Regions from separate parts of the Streptomyces sp. NPDC006687 genome, predicted to be linked through region 3. Evidence: riboswitches for the same ligand, from Rfam matches in the RefSeq annotation. Region 3 holds a riboswitch; each other region holds the start of a gene.

What was found. Region 3 has a riboswitch for cyclic di-AMP ahead of ABZ716_RS16455 (transglycosylase family protein). Riboswitches for the same ligand answer to the same signal wherever they lie in the genome.
Region 1: another riboswitch for cyclic di-AMP. It lies ahead of ABZ716_RS22630 (LysM peptidoglycan-binding domain-containing M23 family metallopeptidase); the one in region 3 lies ahead of ABZ716_RS16455 (transglycosylase family protein).
Region 2: another riboswitch for cyclic di-AMP. It lies ahead of ABZ716_RS07390 (M23 family metallopeptidase); the one in region 3 lies ahead of ABZ716_RS16455 (transglycosylase family protein).

Annotation. Positions count from the first base shown of each region.
Region 1 covers NZ_JBEYJJ010000021.1:63,798-73,138, reverse strand. Annotated here, with positions in the region: partial or broken gene ABZ716_RS22635 (SGNH/GDSL hydrolase family protein) at 1-509, opposite strand, end outside; gene ABZ716_RS22630 (LysM peptidoglycan-binding domain-containing M23 family metallopeptidase) at 673-1,668, opposite strand; cyclic di-AMP (ydaO/yuaA leader) riboswitch at 1,673-1,825, opposite strand; gene ABZ716_RS22625 (tyrosine-protein phosphatase) at 2,143-2,961, shown strand; gene ABZ716_RS22620 (aspartate aminotransferase family protein) at 3,001-4,404, opposite strand; gene hpnH (adenosyl-hopene transferase HpnH) at 4,401-5,432, opposite strand; gene ABZ716_RS22610 (1-hydroxy-2-methyl-2-butenyl 4-diphosphate reductase) at 5,438-6,076, opposite strand; gene shc (squalene--hopene cyclase) at 6,076-8,196, opposite strand; gene ABZ716_RS22600 (polyprenyl synthetase family protein) at 8,311-9,341, opposite strand, start outside.
Region 2 covers NZ_JBEYJJ010000004.1:201,642-210,982, forward strand. Annotated here, with positions in the region: gene ABZ716_RS07365 (nucleotide pyrophosphatase/phosphodiesterase family protein) at 1-432, opposite strand, end outside; gene ABZ716_RS07370 (DUF5998 family protein) at 432-1,019, opposite strand; gene ABZ716_RS07375 (GNAT family N-acetyltransferase) at 1,067-3,874, opposite strand; gene ABZ716_RS07380 (HPr family phosphocarrier protein) at 4,065-4,346, shown strand; gene ABZ716_RS07385 (GntR family transcriptional regulator) at 4,520-5,185, opposite strand; gene ABZ716_RS07390 (M23 family metallopeptidase) at 5,343-6,155, opposite strand; cyclic di-AMP (ydaO/yuaA leader) riboswitch at 6,169-6,324, opposite strand; gene ABZ716_RS07395 (pitrilysin family protein) at 6,541-7,908, opposite strand; gene ABZ716_RS07400 (pitrilysin family protein) at 7,929-9,284, opposite strand.
Region 3 covers NZ_JBEYJJ010000011.1:128,461-137,801, forward strand. Annotated here, with positions in the region: gene ABZ716_RS16430 (YfhO family protein) at 1-273, opposite strand, end outside; gene ABZ716_RS16435 (SurA N-terminal domain-containing protein) at 450-1,073, shown strand; gene ABZ716_RS16440 (nucleoside triphosphate pyrophosphohydrolase) at 1,102-2,160, shown strand; gene ABZ716_RS16445 (cytochrome P450) at 2,237-3,526, shown strand; gene ABZ716_RS16450 (transglycosylase family protein) at 3,645-4,730, shown strand; cyclic di-AMP (ydaO/yuaA leader) riboswitch at 5,005-5,174, shown strand; gene ABZ716_RS16455 (transglycosylase family protein) at 5,177-5,911, shown strand; gene eno (phosphopyruvate hydratase) at 6,184-7,470, shown strand; gene ABZ716_RS16465 (septum formation initiator family protein) at 7,560-8,048, shown strand; gene ABZ716_RS16470 (DUF501 domain-containing protein) at 8,125-8,673, shown strand; gene ABZ716_RS16475 (Ppx/GppA phosphatase family protein) at 8,670-9,341, shown strand, end outside.

The DNA of each region.
Region 1 (9,341 bases), on a different contig from region 3:
ACGGACTTCAGCGACCAGAGGTCGAGCACGGGGCAGCCGTAGCGGTCGGCGATGGACCGGACGTGGGCGCTGTACGTCGCGACCTTGCCCCGCAGGTGCTTGAGGACGGGCACGCCCCGGGTGTCGAAGCCGGTGGTGATCATGACGAGGCCGACGGCGCCGGTGAGGTCGGCCACGGCCGCCTCGAAGCGCTCCGCCACGTCGTCGGGGTCGGTGCCGGGCCGGATGATGTCGTTGCCGCCGGCGCAGAAGGAGACGAGGTCGGGGGCCAGTTCCTTGGCCCGCGGAACCTGTTCCTCCACGATCTGGTCGAGCACCTTGCCCCGTACCGCCAGGTTCGCGTACCGGAAGTCGTGCTCGTCGCGCTGATCCGCCAGGAGTACGGCGAGCCGGTCCGCCCAGCCGAGATAGGAATCCCCGGGTCCCGGGTCTCCCACGCCTTCGGTGAAGCTGTCCCCGATCGCCGCGTACGAGCCGATGGTCTTGAGTGTCGTCTTCGTCGCTGCCACGGGAGCCCATCCTTCACCCCCGCCGCCCACCTACGCCAACGTAATGAGGGCTTGACGGACCGTGATCTATACCACGCGGGAGATAAGGAATAAGTACACGCGGGGCCGGGACCCTCTCGGGTTCCGGCCCCGCGTGTTCCGGAGCTCGCCGCCGGAGCGGCCGTCAGATGCTGACGCCCTTGGAACGGAGGTAGGCCAGCGGGTCGATGTCGGAGCCGTAGGACGGCCCGGTGCGGATCTCGAAGTGCAGGTGCGGGCCGGTCACGTTGCCGGTGGCGCCGGAGAGTCCGATGGTCTGGCCGGCGGTGACGGTCTGGCCGGCCGAGACGGACAGCTGGGACAGGTGGCCGTACTGGGAGTACTTGCCGTCGGCGTGCCGGATGACGACCTCGTTGCCGTAGGCACCGCCCCAGCCAGCGGAAACCACGGTGCCGGCGCCGACGGCCCGGACGGTGGTGCCGGTGCTCGCGATGAAGTCGACGCCGGTGTGGTAGCCGGAGGACCACATGGCGCCCGGCGTGCGGTAGCCGGTGGAGATGCCGCCGCTGACGGGGGCGACGAACCCGGAGGCGCTCGCGGGCGCGGACCCGGCGGCGGGCGCGGACTGCTGCGTCGTACGGGAGCGGACGGCGGGTCCCTTCGGCGCCGTACGGGCCGGGGAGCCGGCGGAGTCCGGCGCCTCGGCGGTGTCCTCGCCGGGAGCGGCGGGGGCCGGCTCCTCCTCGGCCGGCGGAGTCCCGGTGGAGGTCTCCTCGGCGGGCGCCTCAGCCGCCTTCGGGGCGGGGGCCGCACCCTGGCCGCCGAGGGTCAGGCGCAGGCCGGGGTGGATGAGGGAGGGGTCGTCGCCGACGGCGTCGCGGTTGTCCGCGTACAGCTGCTGCCAGCCGCCGGACAGGCCGCGCTCGGCGGCGATCGTCGAGAGGCAGTCGCCGGTCACGACCGTGTAGACGGACGGGGCGGCGGCCGGGACGGCGGCGGGGACGGCCGTCCGGACCGCCGCGGGCGCCTGAGCGGGGGCGGCGGCCTGAGCCGGGGCGGCCTGGGCGCCGGCGGCGCCCATCAGCGGCAGCGCGAGGGCCGCACCGCCGGTCCCGGCGACGGCGAGGCCGCGGGATATGGAACGGGACTTCGGACGGCGGTGCTTACCCTTTCCGGGCATGGCGAATTCCTCTCCGGCGCCTGCGAGGTGAGCTGTCGGGTTCGGACTGGAGATGTCCGGCCGCACGGGTACGGCTTCACCCCGAGCCGCACCGGAATTGATCCGGTACGGCGGTCTTCCTGGTTCCCCCGCTCCTGCCGCGCGTCGTTGGTCGGGTGCGGTTCCGGGCGGCGGCAGGATTCGGCGGTCCGCCCGGAGTGTTCGCGAAGGTAATCCAGCGGGGGCCCGGGCAACAAGCCGTGAATTCCCTGACGCAATAGCAGGTATGAGGGATCAGCTGAATTCCGGTCACCCTGCGTCCCTTCCGGAGCGGCAACGGCCGTCCCGGCATGGGAATTCGGATTTCGCGATCAGGCACGCTCGGTCACCGTATGATCTGGCTCACGCCCACCCGGCCCAACCTCGCGTTCAGCCATGGCAAGTTGGTTCCAACCCGACCAATTCGGACACGCGGCACACCGCGGAGGAGTACACGTGACCCAGCAGATACCGCAGGACCTTCCGACGGACCCCGAACCCCTGCCCCGGATGACCGGAGTGCGCAATTTCCGCGATGTGGGCGGTTTGCCCACCACCGACGGACGGAGGGTCAGGACGGGACGACTATTCCGAAGCGGACATCTGGCACATGCCACCGAAAAAGATGCGGAATTCCTCTCCTCCCTCGGCCTGCACACCGTCTTCGACTTCCGCAACAGCTCCGACCTGCTGGTGGAGGGCCCCGACGTCGCACTGCCGGGCGTGCGCAACGTGAACATCCCGCTCTCGGACCCGGCCGACGGCGGGGAGTTCTGGCGGATCGTCCGCGAGGGCGGCCTCGACCAGCTCCGCGGGCTGCTCGGTGAGGGCAGGGCGGCCGCCCGGATGGCCGCCTCCTACCGCGAGATGGTCCGCACCCGCACCGCCGAGCACAGCCGGGTGGTGCACGCCCTCGCCGAGGACAGCGTGCCGGCGCTGCTGCACTGCGCGGCGGGCAAGGACCGCGCCGGACTGTCGGTCGCGGTCACCCTGCTCGCGCTCGGGGTGGAGCGCGAGGCGATCACCGCGGACTACCTGGAGTCGAACGCCCCGCACAACCGCTACCGGCTGCGCCGCGCCGACGACGTGCCGCAGGCCCGCTCCCCCGAGGTGAGCGAGCTGGTGGCGCCGCTGTTCGACGCCCGCGCCGAGTACCTGCTCGCCGCCTACGGGACCATCGACACGCACTGGGGCGGGGTGGACCGCTACCTCACCGAGGGCCTGGGGCTCACCCCGGCGACACGGGAGCGGCTGCGCGAGCGGCTGCTGGACTAGGTCGGGTGCCGGGCCCCGGCGGACCGGGGCCCGGGACCGTCAGCGGTTGGCGACGGCCTGTTTCACCAGGGTCCGGCCGAAGTCCCACATCAGCGAGCCCCCGCCGTGCGCCTCGTCCATGACCGCGCGGAAGGCGCCGACGAACCGGTCCACGTCCGCCTCGTCCACGATCAGCGGCGGGATGAGCTTGATGACCTCCAGGTGGTCCCCGGAGACCTGCGTGAGGATCCGGTGCCGGTTGAGCAGCGGCACCACCACCATCTGCGCGAACAGCCCCTTGCGGGCCGCCTGGAGCATCGTCCAGCGGCCGCGCAGGGCCAGCGAGGACGGGCGGCCGAACTCGATGCCGATCATCAGCCCGCGGCCGCGCACCTCGTGGAGCATCTCGTACTCGTCCACCAGCGCGGCCAGCCGCCCGCGCAGCAGGTCGCCCATGGCGCGGGCGTTGGCGACGACGTTCTCGTCCTCCATCACGTGCAGCACCGCCAGTCCGGCCGCCATCGCCTGGGCGTTGGAGCCGAAGCTCGCGGAGTGCACCAGCACCCGGTCCATGGACGAGTACACCTTCTGGAAGATCCAGTCCTTGCCCAGGGTCGCGCCGACGGGCACGTACCCGCCGGAGAGGGCCTTGGCCACGCACACCAGGTCCGGCTCCACGCCCGGTTCGTTCTGGTACGCGTAGAAGTCCCCGGTCCTGCCGAGGCCGGTCTGCACCTCGTCGGCGATCAGGAGCGCCTTGTGCCGGTGCAGGAGCTCCTGGGCGGCGCGCAGGAACCCGGGGGGTGCGGCGTGCACCCCCTTGCCCTGGACCGGCTCGACCACGAAGGCGGCCACATCGCCCCGGCGCAGCTCGCGCTCCAGGGCCTGGAGGTCGCCCAGCGCGATCCTGGTGTCGGGCAGCAGCGGGGCGAAGCCGTCACGGAAGCCGCTTTCGCCGTTGACGGACAGGGAGCCGGTGGTGAGCCCGTGGAAGGCGTGGTCGCAGTAGAGGATCCTGGGCCGGCCGGTGGCGTAGCGGGCGAACTTCAGGGCGGTCTCGACCGCCTCGGTGCCGCTGTTGCCGAAGAAGACGCGGTCCAGGTGGGGGCTGTGGGTGAGCAGCTTCTCGGCCAGCAGCCCGGGCAGCGGCTGGCAGTCGAAGCGGGTCAGGTCGGCGAGCTGGGCTTCGAGGACCTCGTGCAGGGCCCGGCGGACCACGGGGTGGTGGCGGCCCAGGCCCATCACCCCGAAGCCGGCGAGCATGTCGAGGTAGTCGTTGCCCTCCTCGTCCCAGAAGTGGGCTCCCTCGGCGCGTACGTAGACCTTGTCGAAGCCGATGGTGCGCAGCATGCGGGGCAGCTGGTGGTTGAGGTGGCGGGCGTGCAGCTCGTAGCGCTCCCCGCCGCGCTCGGCGAGCAGCGCGGCGAGGTCGAACCCCTTGCCCCCTGGCCGGGGCGTCGTCATGCCGACGCGTCCCTGTTCCCGCCGACCGTCTCGCGGGCCGCGCGCAGGGACTCCTTGAGGGAGCCCATGGTGGCGAGGACGGCCGTGGGCTCGTAGCCGCAGTGCGCCATGCAGTTGGCGCAGCGCGGGTCCTTGCCGCGGCCGTACTTGCTCCAGTCCGTGTCCTCCACCAGCTCCCGGTAGGTGGGCACGTACCCGTCGCTCATCAGGTAGCAGGGGCGCTGCCAGCCGAAGAGGGAGTAATTGGGAATGGCCCAGGCCGTGCAGGGGAAATCGGCCTTTCCTTCCAGGAAGTCCAGGAAGAGCGGGGAGTGGTTGAGCCGCCAGCGGCGCCGGTTGCCGCCCGCGAAAGCCTTCTTGAACAGTTCCCGGGTCTGTTCCACACCCAGGAAGTGTTCCTGGTCAGGAGCCTTTTCGTAGGCATAGGCGGGCGAGATCATCATCTCGTCGACCTTCAGCTCGTCATTGAGGTAGTTCAGCACCTCGATGACGGTCTGCGGGGTGTCGGTGTTGAAGAAGGTGGAGTTGGTGGTCACCCGGAATCCGCGCCGCTTGGCCTCCTTGATCGCGGCGACGGCCTCGTCGAAGACGCCCTCCTTCGCCACGGACTCGTCGTGGCGTTCGCGCAGTCCGTCGATGTGCACGGCGAAGGCGAAGTACGGGGAGGGGGTGAACTTCTCGATCTTCTTGCGGAGCAGCACGGCGTTGGTGCAGAGGAAGACGTACTTGCGCCGGGCCACGAGCTGCCGGACGATCTCGTCGATCTGGGGGTGCATCAGGGGCTCGCCGCCCGCGATGGACACCATGGGCGCGCCGGACTCCAGGACGGCGCCGACCGCCTGGGCGACGGGCATGCGCTGCTTGAGCACCCCGGCCGGGTGCTGGATCTTCCCGCACCCCTCGCAGGCCAGGTTGCAGGCGTAGAGCGGTTCCAGCTCGACGATCAGCGGGAACTTCTCGCGCTTGCGGAGCTTCTGTTCGAGAAGATAGGTCCCGACCCTGATGGACTGTCGCAACGGCATGGCCATCTGGTTCACCTCCTGGGAAGCAGCAACGAACGGTGCCAGTCATGGAAAGCGGGTAGTACGGCACGCAGGACACGGAAGGCAGATATTCCACCGCGGACCGTGCCGATACGGACGAGCTCGTGCTCCGGAGCGTCCACGACCACCCGGACGGCCGCAACCGGGCGGCCCGCCCCGGAGGCGGTCCACAAGGTGGCCGCGGACTCCATGTCGACCGCGAGGGCGCCGGAGGCGCGCAGCTGGGCGCGCTCCTGCCCGCGCACGACGTGGTCGGAGCCGGTCAGTACGCCGGTGTGCACGGTCCGCCCGGGGACGGCGCGGGCCAGTGCCTCGGCGAGCAGGGCGGTACCGGTGCAGGCGACCGGCCCGCGGGGGTCGCGGGTCTCCTCGGCGAGGACGAGGTCCCCGGGGTTCATTCCGGGGACGAGGCCGGCGCAGAAGCCGGTGGCGAGGACGGCGGCCCCCTCCATCCCGGGCCGTCCCAGGGCCCGGGCCACGGCCCGGTCGGCGGCGCGCGGCCCCATGCCGGTCCGCAGCACCGTGCCCCCTGCGGCGGAGCGGCCACCGCCGCGCAGGGCCGCCCGCTCGATGCGCAGGGCGCAGGCGATCAGCAGCGGCGGGGCGGTAGGGGCCGCCCCGGCGGGCATCAGACCTCCTCGGCCGGGACCGGTGCGGCGGCCGTGGCCCCGCCGGTGCGCCGGGCGGCGGCGTCCGGGGCGAAGGGCTCCCCGTACAGGTAGCGGCCGAGGGCCGTCAGCGGGAACACCTGCCGGTAGAGGTGGTAGTTGATGGAGAAGTCCCAGGGGAATCCGGTGCCGGTGAAGTACGGCTCGTCCCAGGTGCCGTCGGCCCGCTGGGTCCGCACCAGGTACTCCACCCCCCGCCGGACCGCCTGGCCCTCCCGCTCCCCCGCCGCGAGCAGGGCCAGCAGCGCCCACGCGGTCTGCGAGGCGGTGGAGGCCCCCTTCCCGGCCCAGGAGCGGTCCCGGTAGGAGCGCTGGTCCTCGCCCCAGCCGCCGTCCTCGTTCTGTACGGACTCCAGCCAGCCGACGGCCCGCCGGACGGCGGGGTGGCCGGGGGCGATCCCGGCGGCGGTGAGGGCGGGGACCACCGAGCCCGTCCCGTACACGTAGTTGGTGCCCCAGCGGCCGAACCAGCTGCCCTCCGGCTCCTGTTCGGCCAGCAGCCAGGCGATGCCGCGCCGGGCGCGCGGGTCACCGGCCTTGCCCTCGGCGGCGAGCATCTCCACCACGTGGGCGGTGACGTCGGCCGAGGGCGGGTCGATGACCTCCCCGAAGTCGCAGAAGGGCAGCCGGTTGGGGAGGGGGCTGGTGTTGTCGGCGTCGAAGGCGGCCCAGGCGCCGTCCCTGGACTGCATCCCGAGGGTCCAGGAGGTGCCGCGGGCGATGGCCGCCTCCACCTTCGCCGGTTCGGGGTGGCGGATGCGGCGCAGGGCGAGGACGACCTCGGCGGTGTCGTCGACGTCGGGGTAGGTGTCGTTGTGGAACTCGAAGGCCCAGCCTCCGGGGGCGAGTCCGGGCCGGCGCACCGCCCAGTCCCCGCTGCGCCGGATCTCCTCGCCGAGCATCCAGTCGGCGGCCTTCACCAGCGCCGGGTGGTCGGGCCGGACGCCCGCGTCGGCCAGGGCGATGGCGGCGAGGCAGGTGTCCCACACCGGGGACTGGCAGGCTTCGACCATCCGGGCGCCGTCCTCGCGCCATACGGTGAAGCGGTCGAGGGACTCCAGGCCGGCCCGCATCACCGGGTGCCCGAGGTCGTAGCCGAGCAGGTGCAGGGCGATGACGGAGTACACGGCGGGCGGCTGGATCCCGCCCCAGCAGCCGTCGTTCTCCTGGCGTTCGACGATCCAGCGGGCGGCGGCCGCCATGGCCGCCTTGCGCAGCCGGCGCGGGGCGAAGCGCCGGTAGAGGTGCAGGGCCTTGTCCATCCGCTGGAAGGCCCCGTCCCAGCTGTTCAGCGGGGCCTGTGGCCGGGCGGGGTACGGGTCGCGGGCGTCGGCGTGGAGCTCGTCGAGGGCGAAGGGGGCCGGGCGGACGGGCCGCAGCGCGGAGACGACGGTCAGCGGGACGATCGTCTGGCGGGCCCAGCAGCCGAAGTCGTAGATGTTCAGCGGCATCCAGGACGGCAGGAAGACCAGTTCGGGCGGGAGTTCGGGCAGGTGCTCCCAGCTCCACCAGCCGAAGAGGGCCAGCCAGATCCGGGTGAAGACCCGGGCGGAGGCGATCCCGCCCTGTGAGCGGATCCAGGCCGAGGCGCGGGCCATGTGCGGGGCGTCGGGGCGGTCCCCGGCCAGGCGCAGCGCGACGTACGCCTCGATGGTGGCGGAGAGTTCGGGCGGGCCTCCGTGGAAGGTGGCCCAGGTGCCGTCGGGCCGCTGCTCCCCCCGGATGAAGAGGGCGGCGGCCCGGGTGGTGGCCTCGTCGCGGATGCCGAGGAACTGGCGCAGCAGCAGGTCCTCGGCGTCCATGGTGACGTTGGTCTGGAGGTCGCCCTTCCACCAGCCTTCCGCGTCCTGCCGCTCCAGCAGGTCGCGGACGGCCCGGCCGGTGGCCTCCCGGGCCGCCTCCAGCAGTCCTGCGCCCCCGCCGGACGGCCCTGCGCCGGACGGGCCCGCGGGCACGGCGGACGGGCCCGCGGGCACGGCGGACGGCCCTGCGGGCACGGCGGAGATCACCACCGTGCCGTCGTCGTGTCGCGGATCGGCGCCGCCGGTGATCGCACCGCCGCCGTCGGTCGTCGCTGTCATGGCTTCCCCTTCGTACAGTGCGTCGGCTGTGCCCGGGTCTGCCGTCGGCCGGGGACGCTCTAGGAGAGCTCCCCGGCCGGCGACTCGCGATTCATATCCACTTTCCGGCGGAGATCACCTCTTGCGCACGACGACGAAGTCGGCGAGGGCGACGAGCTGCTCCCGCACCCGCTGGGGCATGTCCACGTCGTCGAGGGCCCGCACCGCGATGGCGTGCTGGCGGCGCGCCTCGTCGGCGGTCCACTGGCGGCCGCCGGCGGCCTCGATGAGGGCGGCGCGGTGGGCGAACTCCTCCTCGGAGAAGTTCTCGAAGTCGTTGCTCTTGGCATCGGCCGCGAGGAGCCTGGCGAGCTCCTCACAGGCGGGACCACCTGCGGCGAGGGCCGCGACGACGGGCAGGGACTTCTTGCGCTGGCGCAGGTCGCTCCAGGTCTGCTTGCCGGTGGCCCCGGGGTCGCCCCAGATGCCGAGCAGGTCGTCGACGGCCTGGAAGGCGAGGCCGAGGTGGTAGCCGTACTCCTCCAGCTTGTCGGCGGTGCGGTCGTCCGCGCCGCCGAGCACGGCGCCGATGGAGACCGCGCACGCGAGCAGGGCTCCGGTCTTGTTCCCTTCCATCTCCAGGCATTCTCGAACGCTGACGCGCTCGCGGTGCTCGTAGGAGATGTCCTGCGCCTGGCCGTCGATGAGCTTGCGGCTGGCGGTGGTCAGCCGGCGGGTGGCGCGGCCGGCCTCGACGGTGCCGAGTTCCAGCAGCACCTCGTTGGCGAGGGCGAAGAGGGCGTCGCCGACGAGGATGGCGAGCGCCGGGCCGTGGACCTTCCAGACGGTGTCGCGGTGGCGGCGCTGCTCGTCGCCGTCCATCAGGTCGTCGTGCAGCAGCGAGAAGTTGTGGACGAGTTCCACGGCGACGGCGCCGGGGATGCCGACCTCGGCGGCGGCGCCCGCCGCCTCGGCGGAGAGCAGGGCGAGGGCGGGACGGACGGCCTTGCCGCCGTCACCGTCGGCCGGGTTGCCCTCGGCGTCGATCCAGCCGAAGTGGTAGGCGGCGACGGTGTCCATGGGCGCCGCGAGCCGGTCCACCGCCGCGCGGAGCACGGGGGTCGACAGCGTGCGGCCGCGTTCGAGGAGGGCGAGGGTGTCGGCCT
Region 2 (9,341 bases), on a different contig from region 3:
CTGCCAGCGGAGCTGGTTCATCAGCCGGCCGGAGGCCGGGTCGCGGACGGCGTAGCCGGGCAGGCCGTGCCGGGAGGGCGGCAGGCCGGTGCCGACGGAGGCCAGGGAGGTGGCCGTGGTGGCGGGGAAGCCGGCGGTGAGCGGCCGGCCGGTGCCGCCGCGCGAGCTCGCGAGCAGGGAGGCCAGGAAGGGGGCGTACTCCTGGTGGGCCTTGATCTGCTCCCAGCCCATGCCGTCGACCAGGAAGACGCAGTTGCGGTCGGCCGGGGTCAGCTCCGCGATCCCGGCGGTGAGGCCGGGGACGCCCTGGCCCGCCGCCAGGGTCGGCAGCAGGTCGGCGAGCGAGCCGGTGCCGTACTCGGGGACCGGGGCCCCGGCGAGGTCGAGCGGTTCCGGATCGCCCGGCCAGCTCGGCGGCGCGGAGTACGGCATCAGCGGGTGGTGGCCGCGGTGGCCTCGGAGAGCGCCTGGGCGAAGAGCAGCGTCTGGCGGACCGTCTCGGGGCCGTCGCCGGCCTCGCTGACGCGCAGGCTGAGGTCGTCGGCGGTGGAGTTGCCGGTGTAGCCGTGGTCGGAGTCGCAGTTGGGGTCGCCGCAGGCGGCGGGCTCCAGGTCGATGCGCGAGACCGCGCCCCAGCCGATGGTCAGGACGACCTCGCGGGGCAGCCGGCCGGGGGTGTAGAACTCCGGGTTGGCCACGACGCGGCTGAGCACCACGGAGGAGATCGAGCTGAGCTTGACCGACTCGGTGGAGGTGGTCGCGTACGGGGACGGGGACCCGGCGTCGGCGGCCTGCTCGTCGGTGTGGCTGACGATGAACCGGCTGTCGGTGAGGACCAGCACGGTCACGTGCCGGCGGACCTCGTTGGAGTCGAAGGTGGTCTCCTGGTGGACCACGTACGACGAGACCGGCTCGCCGCCCACCGCGGCCTCCACGGCCTCGGCCACGAGGGCCGGGTAGTAGCCGCTGCGCTCGATCGCCGCGCGCAGCCCCTGGGTCGTCGTACCGGATTTCGCCATGAGGTCCATCCTAAGGCCCGTACGGGGTCCGCCTACCTGCCCGTCGGTCAGTAGCTGGGCAGGGTCCGCGGCCCGAGGTCGGTGCGGGCGGGCGGGTGGGCGACGCGCACGGTGGCGCTGAGCACGGACAGGCCCTCCGTGGCGACGACGACCGGCTCCAGGGAGATCCCGGTCACCTCGGGATGGTCGTCCACCAGTCTCGACAGCCGCAGGAGCAGCTCCTCCAGGGCGGGGGTGTCGACGGGGTCGCTGCCGCGCCAGCCGAAGAGCAGGGGTGCGGCGCGCAGGGAGCGGATCAGGCCGGCGGCGTCGCGGTCGGTGACGGGGACCAGGCGGTGCGCGGTGTCGCCGAGCAGTTCGGAGGGGACCCCGGCGAGCCCGAAGGAGAGCACGGCGCCGGCGGCGGTGTCGACGACGGAGCGGACGACGGTGTCCACCCCGCGCGGGGCCATGGTCTGGACGACGGGCAGCAGTTCGGCGGGCTTGCCGAGGGCCTCGGTGAGCTCCTCGTACGAGCGCCTCAGCTCGGCCTCGGTGGTCAGATCGAGGCGTACGCCGCCCAGGTCGGCGCGGTGGCGCAGGTGGGGGGCGGTGGTCTTGAGGGCGACGGGGTAGCCCAGGATCCGGGCCGCGCGGACGGCGGCGTCGGCGCTGGGGGCGGGGAGGGTGGGCAGGACGCGGATGCCGTAGCGGGCGAGCAGCTCGCGGGCCTCGGGCTCGTCCAGGGTCAGCGCGGCTCCTTCGGGGACGCCGGCGAGGAGGGCGGTGAGCTGGGCGGCGGCGCCGCTCTCGTCGATGTCCTCGTACTCGGGGACGTGACCGGCGTCGGCGTTGGCCCGGCGCCACTGGGCGTGGCGGACGGCTTCGGCGAGGGCCTTCACGGCCCGCTCGGCCGCCGGGTAGGCGGGGATCCGACCCCCGGGGGCGGGGGTGCCCGAGGGTGCCGGGGCGCGGTCGCGGGGGGCGCCGGCGGGCGCGGGTGCCGGCGGCGGCTGGGTGGCGGCGGGGGCGGTGGCCCGGGCGGCGGAGAGGGCCTCCACCAGCTCGCCGAGCTCGACGTGGACGACGGCGACGGGCTTGCCGGGCACCTCGGCGACGGCCTGGCGCAGCGCCTCCGCGAGGTCGTCGGCCAGGGCCCGCTCGCCGACCCAGGGGATGGCGGTGACCACGACGGCGTCGCAGTCATCGGAGGCCAGGGCGGCGGTGAGGGCGGCGCGGAAGTCCTCGGGGGTGGCGGCGGTGGTGAGGTCCAGCGGGGGCGCCGGCCGCAGCCCCTCGGTCAGGCAGGCGTCGTACGTGAGCACCCCGAGGGACTCGGAGTTGCCGAGGATGGCCACGCGGGGTCCGGCCGGCAGCGGCTGCCCGGCCAGCAGGCGCCCGACGTCGACGAGCTCGGTGACGGTGTCGACCTGGATGACACCGGCCTGCCGCATCAGCTCGGAGACGGTGGCCTCGGGCAGCCGGGTCCCGGTGACGACGTGCCCGGCGGGGGTGTGGCGGCCGCCGAGGGCGACGACCAGGGGCTTGAGGGCGGCGGTGCGGCGGGCGAGGCGGGTGAACTTGCGGGGGTTGCCGAGGGTCTCCAGGTACATCAGGGCGACGTCGGTGGCCTCGTCCTCGTACCAGTACTGGAGGATGTCGTTGCCGGAGACGTCCGCCCGGTTGCCGGCGGACACGAAGGAGGACAGACCCTCGCCGCGCCGCAGCAGTCCGGACAGCAGGGCGATCCCGATGGCCCCCGACTGCGTGAACAGCCCGATCCGCCCCCGGGCGGTCGCGGGTGCGGGGGCGAGGGAGGCGTTCAGCTCGACGTCGGCCGCGGTGTTGATCACCCCGAAGGCGTTGGGCCCGATGAGCCGCATCCCGTACGAGCGCACCTGCCGCACCAGCTCGCGCTGCCGGGCCAGCCCCGCTGGGCCGCTCTCCCCGTACCCGGCCGACAGCACCACCAGCCCCTGCACCCCGTGCTCCCCGCAGGCGGCGACGGCGTCCGGCACCCGTCCGGCGGGGACGGCGATCACGGCGAGGTCCACGGGGGCCCCGATGTCCGCCACGGTGCGGTAGGCGCGCACCCCGTCCAGCAGGTCCCCCTCCATGCCGGGGGCGCGGGCCTCGTTGACGGCGTAGAGGTGTCCGTGGAAGCCCCCGTCGCGCAGGTTGCGCAGCGTGGCGGCACCCACGCCGGATCCGGAGCGGCTGACGCCGATCACCGCGACCGAGCCGGGGGCCAGGAGCCGCTGGACGGACCGGGCCTCGGCGCGCTGTTCGCGGGCGCGCTGGACGGCGAGGGACTCGGCGGTGGGTTCGAGGTCGAGGGTGAGGTGGACGGAACCGTCCTCGAAGCTGCGCTTCTGCTGGTAGCCGACGTCCGTGAACACCTTGATCATCTTGGTGTTGGCGGGCAGCACCTCGGCCGCGAAACGGCGGATGCCCCGCTCCCGGGCGACGGCTCCGATGTGTTCGAGGAGGGCGGAGGCGACCCCGCGGCCCTGGTGGGCGTCCTGGACGAGGAAGGCCACCTCGGCCTCGTCGGCGGGGGCGGAGGCGGGCCGTCCGTCGGGGCCGATGCGGTCGAAGCGGACGGTGCCGATGAACTCCCCGCCGATGGTGGCGGCGAGGCCGACGCGGTCGACGTAGTCGTGGTGCGTGAAGCGGTGCACGTCGCGGTCGGAGAGGCGGGGGTAGGGGGCGAAGAAGCGGTAGTACTTCGACTCGTCCGAGACCTGCTCGTAGAAGCTGACCAGCCGCCCGGCGTCCTCGGTCGTGATGGGCCGGATCCGGGCGGTTCCGCCGTCGCGCAGCACGACGTCCGCTTCCCAGTGGGCCGGGTACGAGGGGTCCGACGCGGTGGTCATGGGGTCAGCCTAAGCGCAGGATCCGGCCGGTGGCCGGACGCCTCCGACAGGCCGGGCGGCGCGGAGGCCGGGAATCCGGCACGCTGGGGCACATCGGTGCAAAGCTGAGGAGGGCCGAGGGGCGGCCCGAGCATTCCGGGTGGCGTGAGAGACTGGTCTAGACAACCGCGAGAACCTGAAGGGCATCACCATGGCAGAGCGCCGTGTCAACGTCGGCTGGGCCGAGGGCCTGCACGCTCGTCCCGCGTCGATCTTCGTCCGCGCGACGACCGCTTCCGGCGTCCCCGTGACCATCGCGAAGGCGGGCGGCGAGCCCGTCAACGCCGCGTCCATGCTGGCGGTCCTGGGCCTGGGCGCCCAGGGCGGCGAGGAGGTCGTCCTGGCGTCGGAGGCGGAGGGCGCCGACGTGGCGCTGGACCGCCTGGCGAAGCTGGTCGCGGAGGGCCTGGAAGAACTCCCCGAAACGGTCTGACCCCTTCACCGAAGCCGCGGCCCCATGACACGGGGGCCGCGGTTTCGTCGTTACGGCCGGCCGCGCGGCCCGCCGGAATCCGGCAGGAAATCCGCCTCGGCGGAATTGGCCGAAAAACGCGGCACCCCGGCCTGGGGGAATTATGGCGCGCCCCCTTTTATACGCGTCCCGCGTTAATTCCGGCCACTCCCGGTGTTTACGGCATGTTGCCATTCCCTCACCCGCGGCCGGAACACCGCCGCCGCCCGCTCCACATGCAGCGCGGCCACCGCCCTGGCCCGCTCCGCGTCCCCCCGCGCCACCGCGTCCACGAGCGCCCCGTGCTCCGCCCAGGAGTCCACCGGCCGGGCGGGCGAGCCCACCTCGTACAGCCACGCGATCTTGCGCCGGGTCTGCGTCAGCAGGGCGATCAGCCCCGGGCTGCCGGACGCCTGGGCCAGGGTCTCGTGGAACCAGCCCCCCAGCGCCCGCAGGTCCTCCCCCTGGCCCCGCCTGGCCCGCTCCTGGCCCAGCCGCACCAGCCCCCGCAGCACCTTCAGGTGCGCCTCGGTCCGCCGCCGGGCCGCCCGCGAGGCGGCGAGGGGCTCCAGCAGCACGCGCAGCTCCAGCAGATCGGCCGCCTCCTGCTCGCTCGGCTCGGCCACACACGCCCCCGCGTGCCGCCGCGTGGTGACGAACCCCTCGGACTCCAGCGTGCGCAGCGCCTCCCGCACCGGCACCCGCGAGACCCCGTACCGGCGCGCGAGCACCTCCTCGGTCAGCCGGCCGCCCGGCCCGAAGAAACCGGAGACGATATCGTCGCGAATGGCTGTGCACACCGCGTGCGCCGGAATACGCAAGGCCGGACCTCCGCTGGGTTTCGTTCCGAATCGGGCACACCGCCCCTGCGACTCTATGACAATGCGCGGGGATTTCCGAGAACGGCCGTAAACAAAGGCGGAGAAACGGAGAAGGCCCCGGCTCGGGGAGCCGGGGCCTTCTCGCGCAAAAGTGGGGTCAGATGCCGACACCGTGCTGGCGCAGGTAGGCCAGCGGGTTGATGTCCGTGCCGTACGTGGCACCGGTGCGGGCCTCGAAGTGCAGGTGCGGGCCACTGGAGTTGCCGGTGGAGCCCGACAGGCCGATCTGCTGGCCCGCGGTGACGGTCTCGCCGACGGAGACGTTCAGCGACATCAGGTGCCCGTACTGGGTGTAGCTGCCGTCGTTGTGGCGGATCACGATGTTGTTGCCGTAGGCGCCGCCCCAGCCGGCCTCGACGACGGTGCCCGCGCCGACGGCGTGGACCGAGGTGCCCTCGTCGGCGTGGAAGTCGATGCCCGTGTGGCTGCCGGAGGACCACATGCCGCCGCCCGCGCCGTACTGGGTGCTGACGTACGAGTTGTCGACCGGGGCCACGAAGGTGTTGAGGCGCTTGCGGGCCTCTTCCTGGGCGGCCTTCTCGGCGGCCTCGCGCTCGGCCTTCTCCTTGACCTCGGCGATGCGCTTCGCCTCCTGGGCGCGCGTCTTCGCGTCGGCCTCGGCCTGCGCCTGGGCGGCGACGGCCTCGGCGGCGCTCTGCTGGGTCGCGGCCTGGACCTCGATGTCGTCCTGGAGGCCGTCGGCGACGACGACGGCGTTCAGGGCGCCGGTGTCCTCGAAGGAGGGGCCGCCGTGGGTGTCGGCGGCGAAGGCGGGGGCCGCGAGGGTGGCCGCCACGCCCGTGGTGGCGAGGGCCGCGATGCCGGCGTACCCGGCGGTCTTGCGGCTCAGACGGCTCGAACCACGGTGCTTACCGGAACCGGAGCCGGCTGCACGACTGCCAAACGCCATGGAGGGGGTGATCCTTTCCTTCCTTCTCGCCTACCGGGTTAGCTGACGGGTTCGGAGCAGGAAGGTCTCCTACGGCCCCCCTCTGGCGAGGCGGTCCGATTCACCCCAGGGACTGTGGGTCCCCGGCTCCCCAGGCTCGCGCCTGACGGGGACTCGGCGATCGCTGCCCGGTGCCGCGGGTGCGGCTGGCACAACTGACGGACAGCACGCATGACGCTAGGCGGATCATCAGTCAATCGCCAAACAGACGAGCTAATTTGTTGCGTACGCCACACCGCATACCTGAAACCACACCACCAAACGGACAAAGAGGGACCCGGTGGACGCTCCACCGGGCCCCTCCGAAAACGCTCCGGCCGTTGGTCAGTTGACGGCCATCGGCCGGTCAGTTGCCGACGACGGTGACCTCACCGATGCCGAGGGCCCGCACCGGCTCCTCGATCTGCGCCGCGTCGCCCACGAGGACCGTGACCAGCCGGTCCACCGGGAAGGCGCTCACGACCGCCGAAGTGGCCTCCGCCGTACCGGTTTCGGCCAGCCGCGCGTACAGCCGCGCCTGGTAGTCGTCCGGCAGCTCCTGCTCCACCTGGTCGGCCAGCGTCCCGGCGACCGAGGCGGCCGTCTCGAACTTCAGCGGGGCGACCCCCACCAGGTTCTGCACCGCCACATCGCGCTCGGCGTCCGTCAGGCCCTCGGCGGCGAGGGTGCGCAGCACCTGCCACAGGTCCTCCAGCGCCGGACCGGTGTTCGGGGTGTCCACCGAGCCGCTGATGGCGAGCATCGAGGCGCCCTTGCCGTCCGCCGTGGAGCGCAGCACCTGGCCGAAGGCGCGCACGCCGTAGGTGTAGCCCTTCTCCTCGCGCAGGACCTTGTCCAGACGGGAGGTCAGGGTGCCGCCCAGGCAGTAGGTGCCGAGGACCTGCGGGGCCCAGACGATGTCGTGCCGGTCGGGCCCGATCCGGCCGATCAGCAGCTGCGTCTGGACCGCGCCGGGCCGGTCAACGATGATCACGCGGCCCGTGTCGTCGGCCGTGACGGGCGGCACCGGCCGGGGGGCCGCGGTGTCGCCCGTCCAGGCGCCCAGGGTGTCGGCGAGGACGGCGTCCAGGTCGATGCCGGTCAGGTCGCCGACGACCACCGCCGTGGTGGTGGAGGGGCGTACGTGGGCCTCGTAGAAGGCGCGTACGGCGGCGGCGTCGATCCGGGCGACCGTCTCCTCGGTGCCCTGGCGGGGGCGGGACATGCGCAGCGAGGCCGGGAAGAGCTCCTTGGAGAGCTCCTTGGCGGCGCGGCGCTGGGGGTTGGCCTGCTCGTGCGGGATCTCGTCGAGCCGGTTGCGCACCAGGCGGCCGACCTCGCCCTCGTCGAAGGCGGGGGCGCGCAGCGCCTCGGCGAGCAGCCCGAGCGCCTTGGCCAGGCGGGAGGCGGGAACCTCCAGGGAGACGCGCAGGCCGGGGTGGTCGGCGTGGGCGTCGAGGGTGGCGCCGCAGCGCTCCAGCTCGGCGGCGAACTCCTCGGCGGAGTGCTTGTCGGTGCCCTCCGACAGGGCGCGGGCCATGATGGTGGCCACGCCGTCGAGTCCCTCGGGTTCGGCGTCCAGCGGCGCCTTGAGGTTGACCTCGACCGCGACGACCTGCTGGCCGGGGCGGTGGCAGCGCAGCAGGGTCAGGCCGTTGCCGAGGGTGGAGCGCTCGGGGGCGGGGAAGGCCCACGGCGTGGCCTCACCGGCCTGCGGACGCGGGTGGAAGGTCATCGTGACGGCTGCGGTGTCGCTCACTGCTCCGCCCCCTCGCTCTCGTGGCTCTCGTCGCTCTCGTCGGTGTCCGCGGCGCCGGGCAGCGGCTCGTAGACCAGCACCGCGCGGTTGTCCGGGCGCAGCCGGGCCGCGGCCACGGCCTGCACCTCCTCGGCGGTGACGTCCAGGACGCGCTGGACGGCCGTCAGGGCCAGCTGCGGGTCACCGAACAGCACCGCGAAGCGGCACAGTTCGTCGGCGCGGCCGGCGACGGTGCCCAGCCGGTCCAGCCACTCGCGCTCCAGCTGCGCCTGCGCGCGCTCCATCTCGTCGGCCGTGGGGCCCTCGGCGGCGAACCGGGCGAGCTCCTCGTCGACGGCCGCCTCGATGGCGGGCACCTCGACGCCGCTGGAGGTCTTGACGTCCAGCCAGCCCAGGGAGGGCGCGCCGGCCAGGCGCAGCAGGCCGAAGCCGGCCGCGACGGCGCTCTGGTCGCGGCGGACCAGGCGGTTGTGCAGGCGGGAGGACTCGCCGCCGCCGAGGATCGTCAGCGCCACGTCGGCGGCATCGCACTCACGGGTGCCGTCGTGCGGGAGCCGGTAGGCCGCCATCAGCGCGCGGGCCGGGACCTCCTCGACGATCTCCTCGCGGAGCTGGGCGCCCATGATCTCGGGCAGGCTGCCGTCACGGGGCGGCTGCTTGCCGTCGTGCGCCGGGATGCTGCCGAAGTACTTCTCGATCCAGGCGAGGGTGCGCTCGGGGTCGATGTCGCCCACGACCGACAGGACGGCGTTGTTGGGCGCGTAGTAGGTGCGGAAGAAGTTCCGCGCGTCCTCCAGGGAGGCGGCGTCCAGGTCGGCCATGGAGCCGATCGGGGTGTGGTGGTACGGGTGGCCCTCGGGGTAGGCCAGGGCGGTCAGCCGTTCGAAGGCCGTGCCGTACGGGACGTTGTCGTAGCGCTGGCGGCGCTCGTTCTTGACGACGTCGCGCTGGTTCTCCATGGACTCCTCGTCCAGGGCGGCCAGCAGCGAGCCCATGCGGTCCGCCTCCAGCCACAGGGCGAGCTCCAGCTGGTGGGCCGGCATCGTCTCGAAGTAGTTGGTGCGCTCGAAGCTGGTGGTGCCGTTCAGCGAACCGCCGGCGCCCTGGACGAGCTCGAAGTGCCCGTTGCCCGGTACGCTCGCCGAGCCCTGGAACATCAGGTGCTCGAAGAGGTGAGCCAGACCGGTCCGCCCCTTGACTTCGTGGCGTGAGCCGACGTCGTACCAGAGGCAGACGGCGGCGACCGGGGTGAGGTGGTCTTCGGAGAGCACCACGCGCAGGCCGTTGGCCAGCCGGTGCTCCGTCGCTGTCAGGCCGCCGGAGCCGGCCTGAGCTGTGGCCGTGTGACCCATGGGCATGTGGTCCCTTCGATCGCGATGCAGAGATTTCTTATCGACCTGCCACTGTAT
Region 3 (9,341 bases):
GTTGAACAGCAGTCCGCCCCGCGCCCGCCCGTGCAGCAGGTCCCACAGGTGCGCGTGGAAGGGCACGAACTGGTTGCCGAGGTCGTTGACGCTGCGGTGGCGGGGCCCGTACGGGAAGACCCGGGCGACGGCGTCCCCGGAGCACACGGCCACCGTCGTGACCAGGGCGGCGAACGCCGAGCCGAGCAGCCCCGGGCGGCGTCCGGAGCCGCGTGCGGGGGCCTGGGCGGGGCGCTGCGGGGTGTGGTGCGGGGCGAGTTGAGATGTCGACATGGTGGAACGACCTTCGCAGGAACGCGGAACTCCGCGATGGCCGGGGGGTGAACTCGTACCCCGACACCCTGGGAATCGTTGGTCGAACCGGTGGCTCGGGCCACCGTGACTGCATACCATCGATCACCGCACGGCCTTGTGCACCGACGCACAATCACCCGGCCCTGGAGGCTCCTTTGCACCGTCGCACAGCGCTCTCCGTATCCGCCGCCCTGCTCGCGGCGGCCCCCCTGCTGGCCGCCTGCTCGGGCGGGACCCGTCCCGGTACCGCGGCCGTCGTCGGCGGCGAGCGCATCACCACCTCCGCGCTCCAGGCCCAGGTCAACGACGTCCGCACCGCGCAGAACCGTTCCGAGCAGGGGGCGCGGCTGATCGGGGCGACCGCCGGGCTGGAGCGGCTCAAGCTCAACAAGATGATCCAGAGCGCGGTCCTGGAGCGGGCGGCCGACGACGCCGGGCTGAGCGTGAGCCCCAAGGAGATCGAGGACGTCCGCAAGGCGCAGCTCCAGCAGGTCGGCGGCGAGAAGGCGCTCGCCGCGGCGGCGCTGGAGCAGGCGCAGCTGGCCCCGGACCAGATCGACGCCGACACCCGCTTCAAGCTGCTGCGCGACAAGCTCTTCGCGCACTACGGCAGCCAGGACAAGGCGCTGGTGAAGCTCGGGGAGGCCGCGAAGGCCCTGCACATCGAGGTCAACCCGCGCTACGGCCGCTGGGACGAGAAGCAGATCCTGCTCGGCGACCAGCAGACGCCGTGGATCACCCAGCGGACGATGCCCGAGGCGGCCCCCGCCGGAGCCTGACGCCCGGGGGCGGGGGTAGGTTCGGAGGGTGACCGACCACACCGCCGAACCCGTCCCCGCCGCTGGATCTCCTCGTGCCGTTCCCGACGCCGTTCCGGCCGCCGTTCCCGGAGCCGTTCCCGACGCCGGGCGGATCGTCCTGCTGACCGCCAGCCACCGGGTCGCCCCCGGACTGCTGTCCTGGCCGGCCTGGCAGGTCCTGCACGCCGCGGACCGGGTGCTGTGCGCGGACCCGGGTCACCCGCAGCTCCCTTACCTGCGCGAAGCCGGGGTGGAGGTGGCGCGGGAGGCCCCCGACGCCGCCGCTCTCGTCGATGCCTGCGCCGGGGGCCGCACCATCGTGGTGATCCCGTCCGGCGAGGGCGACCAGCGGCTGACCGACGGTCTGGCCCGGCTGGCCGGCTCGGGCCGGGTGGCCATGCCGGACCTGGAGCTGCTGCCGGGTTCGTACGATCTGCCGGGGGCGCGGCTGCTGGACCTCGTACAGGTGATGGACCGGGTGCGCCGCGAGTGCCCGTGGACCTCCCGGCAGACGCACGAGGGGCTGGTGAAGTACGCCATCGAGGAGGCGTACGAGCTGGTCGAGGCGATCGAGGACGGCGACCGGGAAGCGCTGCGCGAGGAGCTGGGGGACGTGCTGCTCCAGGTGGTCTTCCACGCGCGCATCGCCGAGGAGGGCGGTGAGGGGGAGGACGCGGAGCCCTTCTCCGTCGACGACGTCGCCGGCGACCTGGTCGACAAGCTGGTCCGCCGCCACCCCCATGTCTTCGGGGACGCGACGGCCGAGTCCCCCGAGGACGTCAGCGCGCACTGGCAGGCCACCAAGGCGGTCGAGAAGCAGCGGGAGTCGGTCACCGACGGGATCCCGCTGGGCCAGCCCGGACTGGCGCTCGCGGCGAAGCTGGCCGGCCGGGCCCGCGCGGCCGGGCTCCCGGTGGACATCCCGCGCGGCGAGGGCATCGGCTACGAACTGCTGGCGCTCGCGGCGCGGGCCGAGGCGTCGGGCACCGACCCCGAGACGGCCCTGCGCGCGGCGGCCCGCGCCTACCGCGACGCCATCCGGGCGGCGGAACACCTCGACCCGTAGCCCCGGCCCGTCCCGGACCCTGCCCGGCCGTCACCGCGTGCGGGGTGAGCGGCGGGGGCCGGGATACCGTCGGCGGGTGCATGAGCAGACCCCCGACACCGCCCCCGCCCTCTTCGGCTGGGAGTTCGCCACCGATCCCTACCCCGCCTACGCCTGGCTGCGCGAGCACGCCCCGGTGCACCGGGCCACGCTGCCCAGCGGGGTCGAGGCGTGGCTGGTGACCCGGTACGCCGACGCCCGTCAGGCCCTCGCCGACCAGCGGCTGAGCAAGAACCCGGCGCACCACGCGGAGCCGGCGCACGCCAAGGGCAAGACCGGGATCCCGGGGGAGCGCAAGGCGGAGCTGATGACCCACCTGCTCAACATCGACCCCCCGGACCACACCCGGCTGCGCCGGCTGGTGTCGAAGGCGTTCACCCCCCGCCGTGTCGCGGAGTTCACCCCGCGGGTGCAGGAGCTGACCGACCACCTCATCGACAAGATCGTCGAGAAGGCCGGGACCGCGGAGAAGGGGGAGGCGGACCTCATCCACGAGTTCGCCTTCCCGCTCCCCATCTACGCCATCTGCGAGATGCTCGGCGTCCCGCGCGAGGACCAGGACGACTTCCGCGACTGGGCCGGGATGATGATCCGCCACGGCGGCGGTCCGCGCGGCGGGGTCGCCCGTTCCGTGAAGCGGATGCGCACCTATCTCGGGGAACTCATCCACCGTAAGCGGGACGATCTGGGCAATGACCTCATCTCTGACCTGATCCGGGCGAGCGACCACGGCGACCACCTGACGGAGGCCGAGGCCACCGCCATGGCCTTCATCCTCCTGTTCGCCGGCTTCGAGACGACGGTCAACCTCATCGGCAACGGCGTCCACTCCCTCTTCATGAACCCCGGCCAGCGCGTCCGCCTCCAGGACTCCCTCGCCGCGGGCGAGACCGCGCTGCTGGAGACCGGGATCGAGGAGCTGCTGCGCTACGACGGCCCGGTGGAGCTGGCCACCTGGCGGTTCGCCACCCGGCCGCTGACCCTCGGCGGGCAGGAGATCGCCGTCGGCGACCCCGTCCTCGTCGTCCTCGCGGCGGCCGACCGCGACCCGGCCCGCTTCACCGACCCGGACACCCTCGACCTCTCCCGGAGTGACAATCAGCACCTCGGATACGGGCACGGAATCCACTACTGCCTCGGCGCCCCGCTGGCCCGCCTGGAGGGCCAGACGGCGCTCGCGACTTTGCTGAAGCGTCTGCCGGATCTGGAACTTGCCGTTCCCCCCGCGGACCTGCGCTGGCGCGGCGGACTCATCATGCGGGGCCTGCGCACCCTCCCCGTCCGCTTCACAGTCCCGAACGTCCGGGACGGGCGCGAAGCCCGGTGAGGCGCCCGGCGGGGCCGCGGAACTGACCGGAATTCAGTCTTCGGCCGAACTTGTGACATCCGTTCGAAGGCGGCTAGGTTCTGCCGTTACCCCGCCGTTATACGAAAGGTGCAGCCTCATGCTTCCCGGGAACGGCCGCCACAGACGCCCCCGTCAGGTCCCCGCCCTCGTCGTCACAGCAGGAGTGACGGGCTCGGCCCTGGCCCTGCCGCTGCTCGCCGCCACCGGCGCGAACGCGGCCGACACAGCGACGTGGGACAAGGTCGCCGACTGCGAGAGCGGCGGCACCTGGAGCGCCAACTTCGGCAGCGGGGCCTACGGCGGGCTGCAGTTCACCCTGGAGCAGTGGAAGAACGCGGGCGGGCTGGAGTACGCCGAGCGCCCCGACCTCGCGAGCCGCTCGCAGCAGATAGCGGTCGCCGAGCGGGTGCTGGCGTCCCAGGGCCCCGAGGCGTGGCCGCTGTGCTCCGCCTCGGCGGGGCTGTCGAAGAACGGGCCGAAGGCCGACGTGGACACGGGCACCTCCAAGACCCCCGGGCCCGTCGGCTCCACCCCGACGCGTCCGGACTTCTCGGTGCCGGCCACCGGCGGGGACGGGCCCTCCACCGACTTCGGCGCGCCCACCCCGGCGCCCGGTACGCCGGCCCCCGGCGTGCTGCCGGACTACCCGCTCGGCGCCGTCAGCGGACTGCCCGTCATGCCCGAGCCGGACTACACCGTGCCGTCCACCCCGACCACCGGCCCCACCCCGACGCCCGCCACGCCGACGCCCACCAGCCCGGCGAACCCGGGCAACCAGGGCAACACCAACAACCCGGGCAACACGGGCAATTCCAGCAACCCGGCCGACCCGACGGCCCCCGCCACCACCCCTGCCACCCCGGGCGGGGCGACGCCCACGGTCCCCGCCACCCCGGGCGCCACCCCCTCCGCCTCCCCCACTCCGGCCGCCGGGGCCTCGGACGGTGGCGGCAAGCACCGCGGCCCCGCCGCCCTGGAGGTGCCGGCCGCCCCTGGCACGGCGTCAGCCGCCGCCCAGGACCCCACGTACACGGTGAAGCCGGGCGACAGCCTGACGGCCATCGCGGACGCCAACGGGCTCAAGGGCGGCTGGACCGCCCTCTACCAGGCCAACGAGCACGTCATCGGCACGGACGCGGACCTCATCAAGCCCGGCCAGAACCTGGATCTAACCAAGGAATAGGGGTAGTTCGGGCACCGATTATGGGCTGAATGTCCGTTATCGGAAAGTGAGACATGCATCTCTTCAGGACAACTGGCGTGTCTCGTTCCGGAACTTCCGCAAACCCCGTTCCGACCTGCGCAAACGTGCTCTTGAGGAACGCAAGTAGGCCGGTTTCTCCCCAAAATCACACGTTGAACATCGGGGAGAGACCTGTCTACCTTCTGAGTCGCCCGCCACCGCGGGCTCCTTCGACCGCATCGCCGAATCCTGCCGGCGGCCGGAGGGAACAGTCGTCGCGCAAGCGCCGTTGGCAGGAGCGGGGGAACCAAGGTAGGCGCCGGGAAAGGCCGTTGAGAGACGGCCCGCTGTACCGGCTTGGGGTGAAGACGCGCAACTGCGCGGCCGGGCAACTCATCCGCCCGAACCCGACAGCTCACCTCGAAGGCGTCGGTGAGGAGAACTCCATGCTGCTTTCCGGCAAGGGCAAGCACCGCCGCGGCTCCAAGGCCGTCCGTATCGTCACGCTCGCCGGTGTCGCCGGTGTGGCCGTCGCCGCCCCGCTGATGGCGGCCGGCTCCGCCAGCGCCGCGACCGTCTCGGAGTGGGACAAGGTCGCCTCGTGCGAGTCCGGCGGCAACTGGTCCATCAACACCGGCAACGGTTACTACGGCGGCCTCCAGTTCTCCGCCTCCACGTGGGCCGCGTACGGCGGCAAGGCGTACGCCGCGCAGGCCAACCAGGCCACCAAGTCCCAGCAGATAGCCATCGCCGAGAAGGTCCTCAAGGGCCAGGGCAAGGGCGCCTGGCCGTCCTGCGGCGTCGGCCTGTCCAACTCGGCCTACAACGGCGGCGGCTCGACCACCACCCCGGCCAAGCCGAAGCCGGAGACCAAGCCGGCCCCGGCCAAGCCCGCCCCGGCGAAGCCCTCCGCCCCGAAGGCCGACACCGAGACCAAGAGCACCGGCTCCGGCTCCGGCTGGACCCCGTCCAAGCCCGCCCCGGCCAAGCCGTCCGCCCCGAAGACCCAGACCCCGGCGACCGGCAACGGCTCGTACACGGTCCGGGAGGGCGACACCCTCGGCACCATCGCCGAGGCCAACGGCGTCAAGGGCGGCTGGGAGAAGCTGTTCGACCTGAACAAGGACACCGTCCAGGACGCCGACCTGATCTTCCCGGGCCAGAAGCTGAAGCTCAGCTGAATCCCCGCGTAACACCTGGCACCACCCGCACCACCAGGTACGGCTGAGGCATCGTCGCCCGGCGCGCATCCCGCGCGCCGGGCTTCGCCATGTCCGCGGCCAGGGCCCCCGTGCCAGGGGGCTATGTCCTGGAAGGCGGGTATTCGGACCCTTTTTCGTCCCAGGACCCGGGCGGTCGGCGGGCCCACCGCCCGGAGCCGGTTAGGCTCTAGTCGGCGAGGCCGTCCCAGGCCCCACGCCACCGCACACCCAGCGTCACATCCCAGAAGGAGATGCTCGTGCCGTCCATCGACGTCGTCGTAGCCCGGGAAATCCTGGACTCCCGAGGCAACCCCACGGTCGAGGTCGAGGTGGGCCTCGACGACGGCAGCACCGGCCGTGCTGCCGTTCCGTCCGGCGCCTCCACCGGTGCCTTCGAGGCCATCGAGCTCCGTGACGGTGACCCCAACCGTTACATGGGCAAGGGTGTCGAGAAGGCCGTCCTCGCGGTCATCGAGCAGATCGGCCCGGAGCTCGTCGGCTACGACGCCACCGAGCAGCGCCTGATCGACCAGGCCATGTTCGACCTCGACGCCACCGACAACAAGGGCTCCCTCGGCGCCAACGCCATCCTCGGCGTCTCCCTCGCCGTCGCCCACGCCGCGTCCGAGGCGTCGGACCTGCCGCTCTTCCGCTACCTCGGCGGCCCGAACGCGCACCTGCTGCCCGTCCCGATGATGAACATCCTCAACGGTGGGTCGCACGCCGACTCCAACGTGGACATCCAGGAGTTCATGATCGCCCCGATCGGCGCGGAGTCCTTCTCCGAAGCGCTGCGCTGGGGTGCGGAGGTCTACCACACCCTCAAGAAGGTCCTCCACACCAAGGGCCTGTCCACCGGCCTGGGCGACGAGGGCGGCTTCGCCCCGAACCTGGAGTCCAACCGCGCCGCGCTCGACCTCATCATCGAGGCCATCAAGCAGGCCGGCTACACCCCCGGCAAGGACATCGCGCTCGCGCTCGACGTCGCCGCGTCCGAGTTCTACAAGGACGGCAAGTACGAGTTCGAGGGCCAGTCCCGCTCGGCCGCCGAGATGACCGACTACTACGCCGAGCTCGTCGAGGCGTACCCGCTCGTCTCCATCGAGGACCCGCTCTTCGAGGACGACTGGGCCGGCTGGAAGACCATCACCGACCGCCTGGGCGCCAAGGTCCAGATCGTCGGCGACGACCTCTTCGTCACCAACCCCGAGCGCCTGGCCCGCGGTATCGAGGAGGGCTCCGCGAACGCCCTGCTCGTCAAGGTGAACCAGATCGGTTCGCTGACCGAGACCCTCGACGCCGTCGAGATGGCCCAGCGCAACGGCTTCAAGTGCATGATGTCCCACCGCTCCGGCGAGACCGAGGACGTCACCATCGCCGACCTCGCCGTCGCGGTGAACTGCGGACAGATCAAGACCGGCGCCCCGGCCCGCTCCGACCGCGTCGCCAAGTACAACCAGCTGCTGCGCATCGAGGAGATCCTCGACGACGCCGCCGTGTACGCCGGCCGCAGCGCCTTCCCGCGCTTCAAGGGCTGAGTCCTCGCCTGCCTCCCTACGTCCCCGCACTCGGTCCCGTACCGTGTGCGGGGACGTATTGCGTAGCGCGCACCAGGGGAGGCGGATCAATGGCCAGGAACCGGGATCGGTTCTCCACCTTCTCCACGGCGACCAGGCTCCGGCAGCTCGGCGAGCGGACCGCGGCCCACGTCTACCGCTCGCAGTCCCGCCGGGTCGTGCGCCGCAGCAGGCTCACCGGCCGGGCGGCGCTGCTGGTGCTCGTCCTCTGTACGCTGGTCGTCGCCCTCGCGTACCCGATGCGCCAGTACGTCTCCCAGCGCTCGGAGATCGCGGACCAGCAGCGGGCCGCCGCCACCGCGCGCAAGCGCCTGGAGCAGCTCCGCGACGAGAAGGCACGCTGGCAGGACCCCGCCTACGCGGAGCAGCAGGCGCGCAAGCACCTGCACTTCCTGCGGCCGGGGGAGGTCGGCTACATCATGACCGACCCCGGGGCCGCGGCCGCGGAGCACCGCCGCGGCGGCCAGGGCGGATCCGACCGCCCCTGGTACTCCAACGTCTGGGACGGGGTCGACAAGGCCGACCGCCCCGGCGACTGACCACCCATCACGACCGTCCCGTACGGGCGGCCGCCACGACCGCCCGTACCACCGAACGAAGAGACTCCCTCCAGGCATGCAGACGCCCCCGCCCCAGACCGACCGGACCGAGCCGACCGCCGCCGACATCGAGGCGTTCGAGCAGCAGCTCGGCCGCCCGCCGCGCGGGCTGCGCGCCATCGCGCACCGTTGCCCCTGCGGCCAGCCCGATGTCGTCGAGACGGCCCCGCGCCTCCCGGACGGCACCCCCTTCCCGACGCTGTACTACCTCACCTGCCCGCGCGCGGCCTCCGCGATCGGCACGCTGGAGGCCAACGGCGTGATGAAGGAGATGCAGGCCCGCCTCGCCGAGGACCCGGAGCTCGCCGCCGCCTACCGCCGGGCGCACGAGGACTACATCCAGCGGCGCGACGCCATCGAGGTGCTCCAGGGCTTCCCGAGCGCCGGCGGCATGCCGGACCGGGTGAAGTGCCTGCACGTGCTGGTCGGCCACTCGCTGGTGGCCGGGCCCGGGGTGAACCCGTTCGGCGACGAGGCGCTGGCGATGCTGCCCGAGTGGTGGGCCAAGGGCGCCTGCGTCACCCCGTGCGGGGAGAAGGCGCAGCAGGAGGGCGAGAGCGCATGACCCGGGTCGCCGCCGTCGACTGCGGTACGAACTCCATCCGCCTCCTCGTCGCCGACTGCCACCCGGACACCGGCGAGCTCGTCGAGCTCGACCGCCGGATGCAGGTCGTCCGGCTCGGCCAGGGCGTGGACAAGACCGGCCGGCTGGCCCCGGAGGCGCTGGAGCGCACCTTCGCGGCCTGCCGCGAGTACGCCCAGGTGATCAAGGAGCTGGGCGCCGAGCGGGTCCGCTTCGTGGCCACCTCGGCCTCGCGCGACGCCGAGAACCGCGAGGACTTCGTCCGGGGCGTCCTGGACATCCTGGGCGTGGAGCCCGAGGTGATCTCCGGGGACCAGGAGGCGGAGTTCTCCTTCACCGGCGCCACCAAGGAGCTCACCGGCGACACGGCGCTGGAGCGGCCGTTCCTGGTCGTGGACATCGGCGGCGGCTCGACCGAGTTCGTGGTCGGCGAGGAGCACGTGCGGGCCGCCCGCTCGGTCGACGTGGGCTGCGTCCGGATGACCGAGCGGCACCTGGTGGTGGACGGCGAGGTCACCGACCCGCCGGCCGCCGAGCAGATCGCCGCCATGCGCGCCGACATCGAGGCGGCCCTGGACCTGGCCGCCGAGGCGGTCCCCCTGGGCGAGGCCCGCACCCTGGTGGGCCTGGCGGGCTCGGTGACCACGGTC